DNA from 3 places in the Clavibacter sp. CT19 genome. Region 1 is predicted to be linked to each of the others. Evidence: riboswitches for the same ligand, from Rfam matches in the RefSeq annotation. Region 1 holds a riboswitch; each other region holds the start of a gene.
The links. A riboswitch is a leader RNA that binds a small molecule or an ion and turns the genes downstream of it on or off. The one in region 1 is predicted to bind thiamine pyrophosphate.
Positions count from the first base shown of each region.

Region 1 (2,843 bases):
CGGGCGGCGAGCGCGGCCGCGATGGCGACGCGCTGCGCTTCTCCCCCGCTCAGCCGGTCCGTCTCCCGGTGCCGGAGGTGGCCGGCGCCCACGGCCTCGAGCGCCTCGTCGATGCGGGCGTCGACCTCCGCCGGATCCACGCCGTGGTTCTCGAGCACGAGCGCCACGTCCTGCTCGACCGTGGGCAGCACGACGGCGGCCGACGGATCCTGCGCCACGAAGCCCACGTGCCGCACCCGGTCGAGCACGGGCGCGTCCACGAGCCCCGCGACGGTCGCGCTCCCCGTCATGGTCGCGTGCACGGAGTGCGGCACCACGCCGGTGACGACGTGCAGCAGGGTCGACTTGCCGGATCCGGACGGGCCGATCACGAGGATCCGCTCCCCCGCCCCGATCCGGCAGGTCACGTCCCGCAGCACCTCCCGCGAGCGGAACGCGACGCCCACCCCGTCGAGCGCGACGACGGGGCCTCGCGCGTCCGTCACCCCTACGTCCGGCCGACGGCGAAGTCGTCGACCGCGCCCGTGCGGACCAGCGCGTCGACGATCACCTTCGCCAGCAGGCCGCCGAGCACGACGCCGGAAGCCACCTGGATCACGAGCCGCACCCAGAACAGTTCGGTGCCGTACCAGTCGGAGCGGAACGCCGAGAAGAAGAAGACGAGCAGCGCGCCGAGACCGCCCGAGACCGCGTAGTGCAGCCAGCCGTAGCGGCGGTAGCGTCCGGCCGCGAACGGGATCTCGCTGCCCGCGCCCTGGATCGCCGCCGACACGAAGAGGATCGGCCCCACGGCCGACCCGAGGAACACGACCTCGATGACCGACGCGATCACCTCCGCCGCGACGCCCGCGAACGGCCGCCGGATGACGGCGATCGCGATGGGCGCGACGAGCAGCCAGCCGCCGAGCAGCACGTGCTGGGTCAGGTCGCCGAGCGGCCCGGCCGCGACCGACAGCGCGGTCCAGCCCTGCACGAGCACCCAGTAGAGGAAGCCGAAGACCACGCCCAGCGTGACGAGCAGCACGATGTCGCGGAGGTCCCAGCGCGCGCGGCGCGGGGCGGTGGGACGCGGATCCCGCGCCTCGACGGGCGCGCTCATGCGCCGGCCGTCCGGCTCGGGCTGTTCAACGAGACGGTGAGGTGGCTGGTGACGTGCGCCACCGAGCGGCCCACGAGCACCCAGCCGGCGGCGGCCGTGGTGATCACGTCGGCGAGGTCGCCGCGGAGCGCCGTCACGAAGTGCTGCGACCCGGCGAAGGTGCCGACCGCGCGGGCGTGGTCGATGGCCGCGTGGATGTCCTTCATGTGATCCGCCGCGGGCGCGTCGGACAGCGGGTACAGCGCCCACTGCGCGGACGCGGCGATCCCGGTGGCGTCCGCCGCCGGCACCTCGCCGACGCGCACGACGCCCGTGCCGCACGCGACCTCGCCCGGGCAGCCCCGCGAGAACGCGATGGTCGCCTGCACGTGCGCGCCGGATCCGGCGGCGTGCGCGAGCAGGGCGACGAGCCAGCGGACGATGTCCTGCTCGGACCCGCCGACGAACGTGCTCACGTCGTCGGTCTCGATGACGAGGCCGTCGGCGGGCGTCGCGGCGAGCGCGCCGAGGATCACGTCGACGAAGTCGTCGCGCATGACGGCGAGGCTGAGCCGGGCGCCGACGCCGAACTCCTCGGGGGTGGGCGCCGCCTCGAGGCGGGTGGTGGGGGATGCGGTGCTGGTCACGCGCGTGCCTTCCGTGGTCGCGGATGCACGGGTGGGACGCGCGCGGATGCGCGGTCCCTCAAGAGATGCCTCCCTGCGCTGGCATGATCCAGATCAGGTTCTTACGGTCGAAGACTGGTGGTCTTCCTCTCAGCCCGGCCTACCGGACTCCCGTGTTCGGGATGACCATACCGCCGCCGCGACGGAGTCGGCGCGACGCCGGGCCTGGCCGTGGAGGACGGTGGGACCTAGGGACCTACGCCTCCGCCGCCGCCGCGACCGCGCGCCGATAGAGGATCCCCTGCCGCACCGCGGTCACCAGCATCACGACGCACCCGACCACGAGGAGCAGCGGCAGTCCCACCCGCATCGCCACGAACACCGACTCGAAGAGGAACGCGCCGGCGAACCGCCACCCCTCCATCTCCCAGAGGCCGGGCGTCAGGTACCACTCGTCCGGGCGCAGGATCGCGCGGACGCCGGATCCCTCCGTCGCGGCGAGGACGAACACCACCACCAGCAGCGGCAGGAGCACCGCCGCGTTCACGTCGAGCGCGCGCTTGTACCGCTCGGCCCGCGACCGGGCGTCGGAGAAGATCTCGGCGTCCGCATCCGCCGTCGTGGACGCGAAGTGCTGCGTGCCGCTCCTGCGGCTGCCGCTGATGTGCCTCCAGCCCGCGTCGGCGAAGAGCTGCACGTAGTCGGCGAAGTCGGCCGCCGTCATGCTCGGCCGGTAGTCGATCCGCACGACGGCGGATCCGGGCTCGATGTCCGTCGACGTGTAGACGAACCCGCGCCTCCGCATCAGCCGCCCCTCGGCCGCCATCCGGTCGAGCCAGCGCTCCTCCTCGTCGAAGTCGACGAAGAACCTGATCACCATGGTCATCCCTCCCTGCTCCCCCGGCCGCGCTCATGCAGCCGCACGAGGTGGGCCATGCGCTCGGCGTCCTGCGCGAGCACCTCGGATCCCCGGTCGGTGATGAGGTACACCTTGCGCCGCGGATCCTCGCTCGCCACCCGGGTGATGAGCCGCTGCTTCACGAGCGTGTCGAGGGCGCCGTAGAGCGTCCCCGGCGCGAGGCGCACCGCGCCCTCGCTCATCTCCTCGACGCGCGCCATGATCGCGTACCCGTGCGCCG
Region 1 is NZ_JAQHYR010000003.1:154,174-157,016, forward strand. Features, by position in the region: gene PED38_RS04810 (ABC transporter ATP-binding protein) at 1-485, opposite strand, end outside; gene PED38_RS04815 (ECF transporter S component) at 488-1,099, opposite strand; gene PED38_RS04820 (YkoF family thiamine/hydroxymethylpyrimidine-binding protein) at 1,096-1,725, opposite strand; TPP riboswitch at 1,782-1,890, opposite strand; gene PED38_RS04825 (DUF2812 domain-containing protein) at 1,961-2,590, opposite strand; gene PED38_RS04830 (PadR family transcriptional regulator) at 2,587-2,843, opposite strand, start outside.

Region 2 (2,843 bases), on a different contig from region 1:
CGAGGTAGTCGACCGTGCCCGCGGGGAGCGCGCGGACCGCCTCTACGTGCGCTGGCGTGTTCGCGGTGAGGCCCACGACGAGGCGGTGGTCGGGGCTCGCGGCGTCGAGCATCCGGCGCACGAGGTCGGCCGGCACGTCGGACTGGCCGACGTGCACGCCGTCCACCCGCGCGCCGCGGGCGAGGGCCGCGAGGACGACGTCGACGCGGTCGTCCACGAGCAGCACCGGTCGGGGCGCGGACGGATGCGCGGCCGCGTGCGCGTCGATCGCGTCCGCCGCGGCCAACACGGTCGCCAGCAGCTCGGCCGCGCTCGCGTGCTTGTCGCGGATCTGCACGGCCGTCGCCCCGCCTGCCACAGCCGCGGACACGACCGCGGGCACGCTGCGCGCGCCGCACAGGGCGGGGTCGGTGACGAGGTAGACGGAGAGGTCGAGCGCGCTCACGAGAGGCGCTCGCGCTGCGCGACGAGCTCGGGCGTGACGGCATCGAGCGCGTCGAGCAGCGCGACGGCGAACGACCCGGGCCCGCGCGTCCCCTCCGCGGCGATCTCCGCGGCGATCGTGTAGACGCTCGTCGCGGCGACGGCGGCCCGCAGCGGATCCGGATCCGTCGACGCGAACGCCGCCATCACCGCGCCGAGCGCGCAGCCGCCGCCGGTCATCTTCGTGAGGAGCGCGTCACCCGTGTGCACGCGCACGAGGCGGGTCCCGTCCGTGAGGTGGTCGACCGGCCCGGACACCGCGACGACCGTGCCGTAGGTGCGCGCGAGGAGCGTCGCGGCGTCGAGCGCCGCCTCCACCTCGTCGGTGGCGTCCACCCCGCGGCCGCCCGCGCCGCCGGTCGCGAGCGCGATGATCTCGGACGCGTTGCCGCGCACGATGGTCGGCGACAGCGCCACGAGCTCGTGCGCGAGCCGCGTGCGCACCGGCAGGACGCCGACCGCGACCGGATCCAGCGCCCACGGCGTGCCCGCCTCGCGCGCTGCGTGGGCCGCCTCGACGGCCGCCTCCCGCTGCTCCGCGTGCGGCGTGCCGAGGTTCACGAGCAGCCCCGACGCGATCCGCGCGAACGGCCCCGCCTCGGTCGGCACGTCCGTCATCGCGGGCGCGGCGCCCAGCGCGAGGAGGACGTTCGCGGTGAAGCCGGTGACCACGGCGTTCGTGATGCACTGCACGAGCGGCGTGCGCTCCCGCAGCAGGTGGAGGAGGTCCGCCGAGGCGGTCCCCGTCCCGGTGATCTCGTCGATGGATGGGCGCGCAGCGCTCATGGTGACATCCCTCCGCCGGTGCGAACCGGATCAGGTGCGACGGGTCTCATCTCAGCCCTCGTGGGCACCCCGTGTCAGGGATCCACCCTAGGGGAGACGCGTCGCACCCGCCGGGTCGAGCAGCGAGGCCGAGACGTCCCGAGGCGACGATGAGGTCGATGCGTCATGCGAGCCCACGGTCGGGGGACGACGAATCAGACGGTCATCTCGGACCGTCTGCGTGATCTGTCGGCCCTTCGGGCGCAGCCAGACCCCGCCAGAATCGGCCCTCCCGCTCGTGGGTCTCGACCAGCATCGGTAGGAGAGGAACGGCGACGTCGGCGCGGGTGATCATGTCATCCAGCGACGCGATCACGTCGAGCACCGATCGAGGGCCGAACTGGCCCGCGATCCGTTTGGCCTTGGTCCGCACGTTGTTCGGCGTCGGTCCGGCATCGACGATGGAGTGATTCCACAGCCTGTTGTGATGCGCGCAGCGATTGCGGAGGTAGACGAAGGCCCTCACGCGATAGGCGAATCCGGCCTTCGCCACACCGATGCTGGTCGCGACGGAGTCGGCGAGGGTTCCTTGTGCTCCCCGCTCGATCGCCTTGGACAGGGTCCCGAACGACCATGCCTCGACAGCGGACCACACCGGCAGCCGGCTGTAGTCGGAGTCCTCTCCTGCGTGCCCGCGGTAGCGGAGGATGTGCCGGTCCTTGCTGCGGTCGATGTCCCGGAGACAGGACTCGACGGTGGCCTCTCGACCTCCGACATCCGTGTAGAAGTCCTGCTCGAGATACGCCTGATAGGGGCCGTGCTCGCGACCGATGACATGTGCGACATGCGACCGCAGCAGGAGCTCGACCTGAGCGAGCGGCCGGACGAGAGAATCGCGCAGTGCGTCGTCGGCGACGTAGACCCCTCGGACGTCGTCGAACGCCGTCCCGCTCACGAAGTCGTCGTCGCCGAGATGGGGAGCCGTCTGGAAGTACCGCGCTTACCCCGAGAAGCGGTAGTAGTTGTGCGCCGCCAGGAACCGGGCGCAGTCCGATTCGTCGGGCACGATCAGGCCACGGCCTACCATCAGAGCGGTCTGATCGTGCCAGGACAGGTAGGGCTTCATCGCACCCCTCGGAAAGAAAAAGGCCCCTCCCATTTGAGCATCGTGGAGAGGCTTGGGAGGGGGTCGATTGCCTCAATGGTAGCCGATTCCTGGGCCGGAACGAGCCCGTCGGATCAGACTGGGGACTCCACAGAGGTGCCTCATCGCGTCCCTTTCCGAGCGCGGGAAGTAGCGGTGACCCCAGCGACGTGAAGCGCTGCGACGCTGCCGCGCTGCGCGCCCCGACAGCGGGCAGCGCGGCCGCGGAGATCTCGCGGAGTCCAGCCCTACGCCAGCCCCGCCACGTCGAGCACCCACGCGTAGTCGGACGCGCGCTCGCGCCACGCGTCGTAGCGGCCCGACTTGCCGCCGTGGCCGGCCTGCATCTCGGTGCGCAGCAGCACGGGCGCGCCGACCTCGCGGAGGCGGGCCGTCCACTTGGCGGGCTCGACGTAGAGCACGCGCGTGTCGTTGAGGCTCGTGACCGCGA
Region 2 is NZ_JAQHYR010000007.1:79,269-82,111, forward strand. Features, by position in the region: gene PED38_RS09830 (bifunctional hydroxymethylpyrimidine kinase/phosphomethylpyrimidine kinase) at 1-445, opposite strand, end outside; gene thiM (hydroxyethylthiazole kinase) at 442-1,269, opposite strand; TPP riboswitch at 1,260-1,351, opposite strand; partial or broken gene PED38_RS09840 (Abi family protein) at 1,472-2,209, opposite strand; gene PED38_RS09845 (hypothetical protein) at 2,249-2,374, opposite strand; gene PED38_RS09850 (S9 family peptidase) at 2,641-2,843, opposite strand, start outside.
Region 2: it holds a riboswitch for thiamine pyrophosphate, as region 1 does, so the genes downstream of both, thiM (hydroxyethylthiazole kinase) here and PED38_RS04820 (YkoF family thiamine/hydroxymethylpyrimidine-binding protein) in region 1, are expected to answer to the same signal.

Region 3 (2,843 bases), on a different contig from region 1:
CCCGCCAGACGGCGACGCGGTGCTCGATGACCACGAGCGTCGTGCCCGTGGACGCGACCACGCGCTCCACCGCGCGGCGCACCTCGCCGACGCCCTCCGGATCGAGGTTGGCCGTGGGCTCGTCGAGGAGCAGGAGGCCGGGCCGCATGGCGAGGACGCCCGCGAGCGCGAGCCGCTGCTTCTGGCCGCCCGAGAGCGCGGTCGTCGACCGGTCGAGCTCGACGTCGAGGCCGACGGCGTCGAGGGCGTCGCGGACGCGGATCCAGATCTCGTCCCGCGGGACGCCCAGGTTCTCGCAGCCGAACGCGACGTCGTCGCCGACGCGGGAGAGGATCACCTGCGCGTCCGGGTCCTGCAGCACGAGGCCGGCACGACCACGCTGGCCGGCCGGATCCACGCCGTCGACGCGCAGCTCGCCCCGGCTCTCGCCCTCGTCGTCGCCCCCGAGGACGCCCGCGAGCGCATGCAGCAGCGTGGTCTTTCCCGCGCCGGATGCGCCGAGGAGCAGCACGCGCTCCCCCGGCTCGATGACGAGATCGACGTCGCGGACGGCCCAGGCGCTCCGGCCGGCGTGGCGCCAACCCCATCCGACGGCCTTGACGGCCGCACCGCCGCCGCCCGACCGCGACGCGGCGTCCGCGGGCCACCGGTCGGCGACAGGGGCGGCCGTCGAGCCGCGCCGGCCGGGTCGCCGCACGCTCAGACCCGGGCCGCGGTGTCGCGACCCGAGGCGAACCGCGACAGCGCGCCGGTGCGGGCGAGCGCCCGGGCGACCAGCCACGACAGCAGGCCGGCGATCACCGCGCCGGACACGAGCGCCGCGATCGTGTAGACGACGACGAAGACCGGCGAGGAGCCCGGGTAGTAGGTGATGAGGTCGGTCACGGCCATGCCGAGGCCCGCCCCCATGCCCGCGAGGACGGCGACGTAGGCGCGCCAGTTGGCGTAGAGGAAGACGAGGAGCACGAGCTCCGCGCCGAGGCCCTGCGTCAGGCCGGAGAGCAGCGTGCTCACGCCCCACACGTTGCCGACGAGCATGGAGACGAAGGCCGCCAGCAGCTCGCCGTACAGGGCGGCGCCGGGCTTGCGGATCACGATGCCGGTGAGGACGCCGGCGAACAGCCAGCCGCCTCCGGCGAGGGCCTGGAGCCCGGGCAGCAGCGGCTCGAACAGGCCGGCGACGGGCACCGACGCCGTGTTCCAGAGGACGAAGACGAGGCCGGAGGCGACGCCGAGGACGCTGGCCACGACGATGTCGATGACGCGCCAGCGGGCGCGGAGCCCCGAGCGGGGTGCGCGGGCGCCGGCGTCGCCGGGGAGCGCGGATGCGGTGGACGAGGGTGATGCGGTCATTGGACGTGCCCTTCGGATGAGTGTGAAGAGGGCACGGGTGCGAGATGGAAGCCTCCCTGCGCTGGCATGATCCAGATCAGGTTCTTACGGTCGAAGACTGGGTGTCTTCCTCTCAGCCCGGCTCACCGGACTCCCGTGTTCGAGGCGATCCTAGCGCGCGGTCGGGCGTCCGCCGCGCCCGGGATGCGCGGGCACCCCGGACGCACGGGAGCGCGGGCGCCCGAGGGCACCCGCGCTCCGCGGTGGTCGTGCGCGCCGGCCGGGCGCCCGTCGCTACCTGAGCGTCTTGATGAGCTTGACGAGGACCTTGCCCGAGATCCAGATGACGGGCGTGGCCACCGCGAGCAGCGCGATGACGTTCGGCTGGAAGCGCACCTCGCCGTCGGTGGCGATGTACGCGCCGATGGGCCAGGTGGCGCCGCCGCCCCCGCCGCCGCCCGCGACGTTGCCCTCGGAGTCGGGGAGGTCGCTGCCCCCGCCGAAGCCGTACCAGGCGAATGCCACGGGCACGATGGTCGAGCCGTCGATGTCGAGGGGGTCGCCGTAGACCGTCCCCACTCCGGCGTTCTTCACGTTCTCTGCGAGCTGTGCGACGAGGTTGGTCATGCGTCCCACCGTACCCCGCGAGCCCCGCCGGATGCCGGGCGATCCCGGTCCTCGCGGTAACCTCGCCCCTGGTGCGTCGTCGCGTCGCATCCGGCCTCCCCCGCCGCTGCGGCAGCTGCGGATCCACCGCCTGCCCCGCCCCCGACGGATCCGCGCCCGCGCGCGCGCCGCCGTGGGACGAGTCGACCCAACTGGAGGACCACTTGCACACCTGGCCCGGAAACCCGTACCCGCTCGGCGCGACCTTCGACGGGAGCGGCACGAACTTCGCGCTGTTCAGCGAGGTGGCCGAGCAGGTGCAGCTGTGCCTCATCGAGGAGGACGGCACCGAGACCCGCGTCGACGTCACCGAGGTCGACGCCCACGTCTGGCACTGCTACCTCCCGCACGTGCAGCCGGGCCAGCGCTACGGCTACCGGGTGACCGGTCCCTACGAGCCCGAGAACGGGCACCGCTCGAACCCCGCGAAGCTGCTGCTGGACCCCTACGCCAAGGCCACGTGCGGCGAGTTCGACTGGCACCCGTCCCTCTTCGCCTACGACTTCGGCGACCCGGCCAGCCGCAACGACGAGGACTCGGGCCCGCACATGATGCTCGGCGTCGTCGTGAACCCCTTCTTCGACTGGGACGGCGACCGCCTCCCCCGCACGCCCTACAGCGAGTCCGTCGTCTACGAGGCGCACGTGAAGGGCCTCACGCAGCTGCACCCGCGGATCCCCGAGGAGCTGCGCGGCACGTACGCGGGCATCGCGCACCCCGCCGTCATCGACCACCTGCAGCACCTCGGCGTCACCGCCATCGAGCTGATGCCCGTGCACCAGTTCGTGCAGGACAACACCCTGCTCGAGAAGGGCCTCCGCAACTACTGGGGCTACAACACCATC
Region 3 is NZ_JAQHYR010000004.1:42,870-45,712, forward strand. Features, by position in the region: gene PED38_RS06095 (ABC transporter ATP-binding protein) at 1-697, opposite strand, end outside; gene PED38_RS06100 (ECF transporter S component) at 700-1,353, opposite strand; TPP riboswitch at 1,389-1,500, opposite strand; gene PED38_RS06105 (hypothetical protein) at 1,627-1,959, opposite strand; gene glgX (glycogen debranching protein GlgX) at 2,163-2,843, shown strand, end outside.
Region 3: it holds a riboswitch for thiamine pyrophosphate, as region 1 does, so the genes downstream of both, PED38_RS06100 (ECF transporter S component) here and PED38_RS04820 (YkoF family thiamine/hydroxymethylpyrimidine-binding protein) in region 1, are expected to answer to the same signal.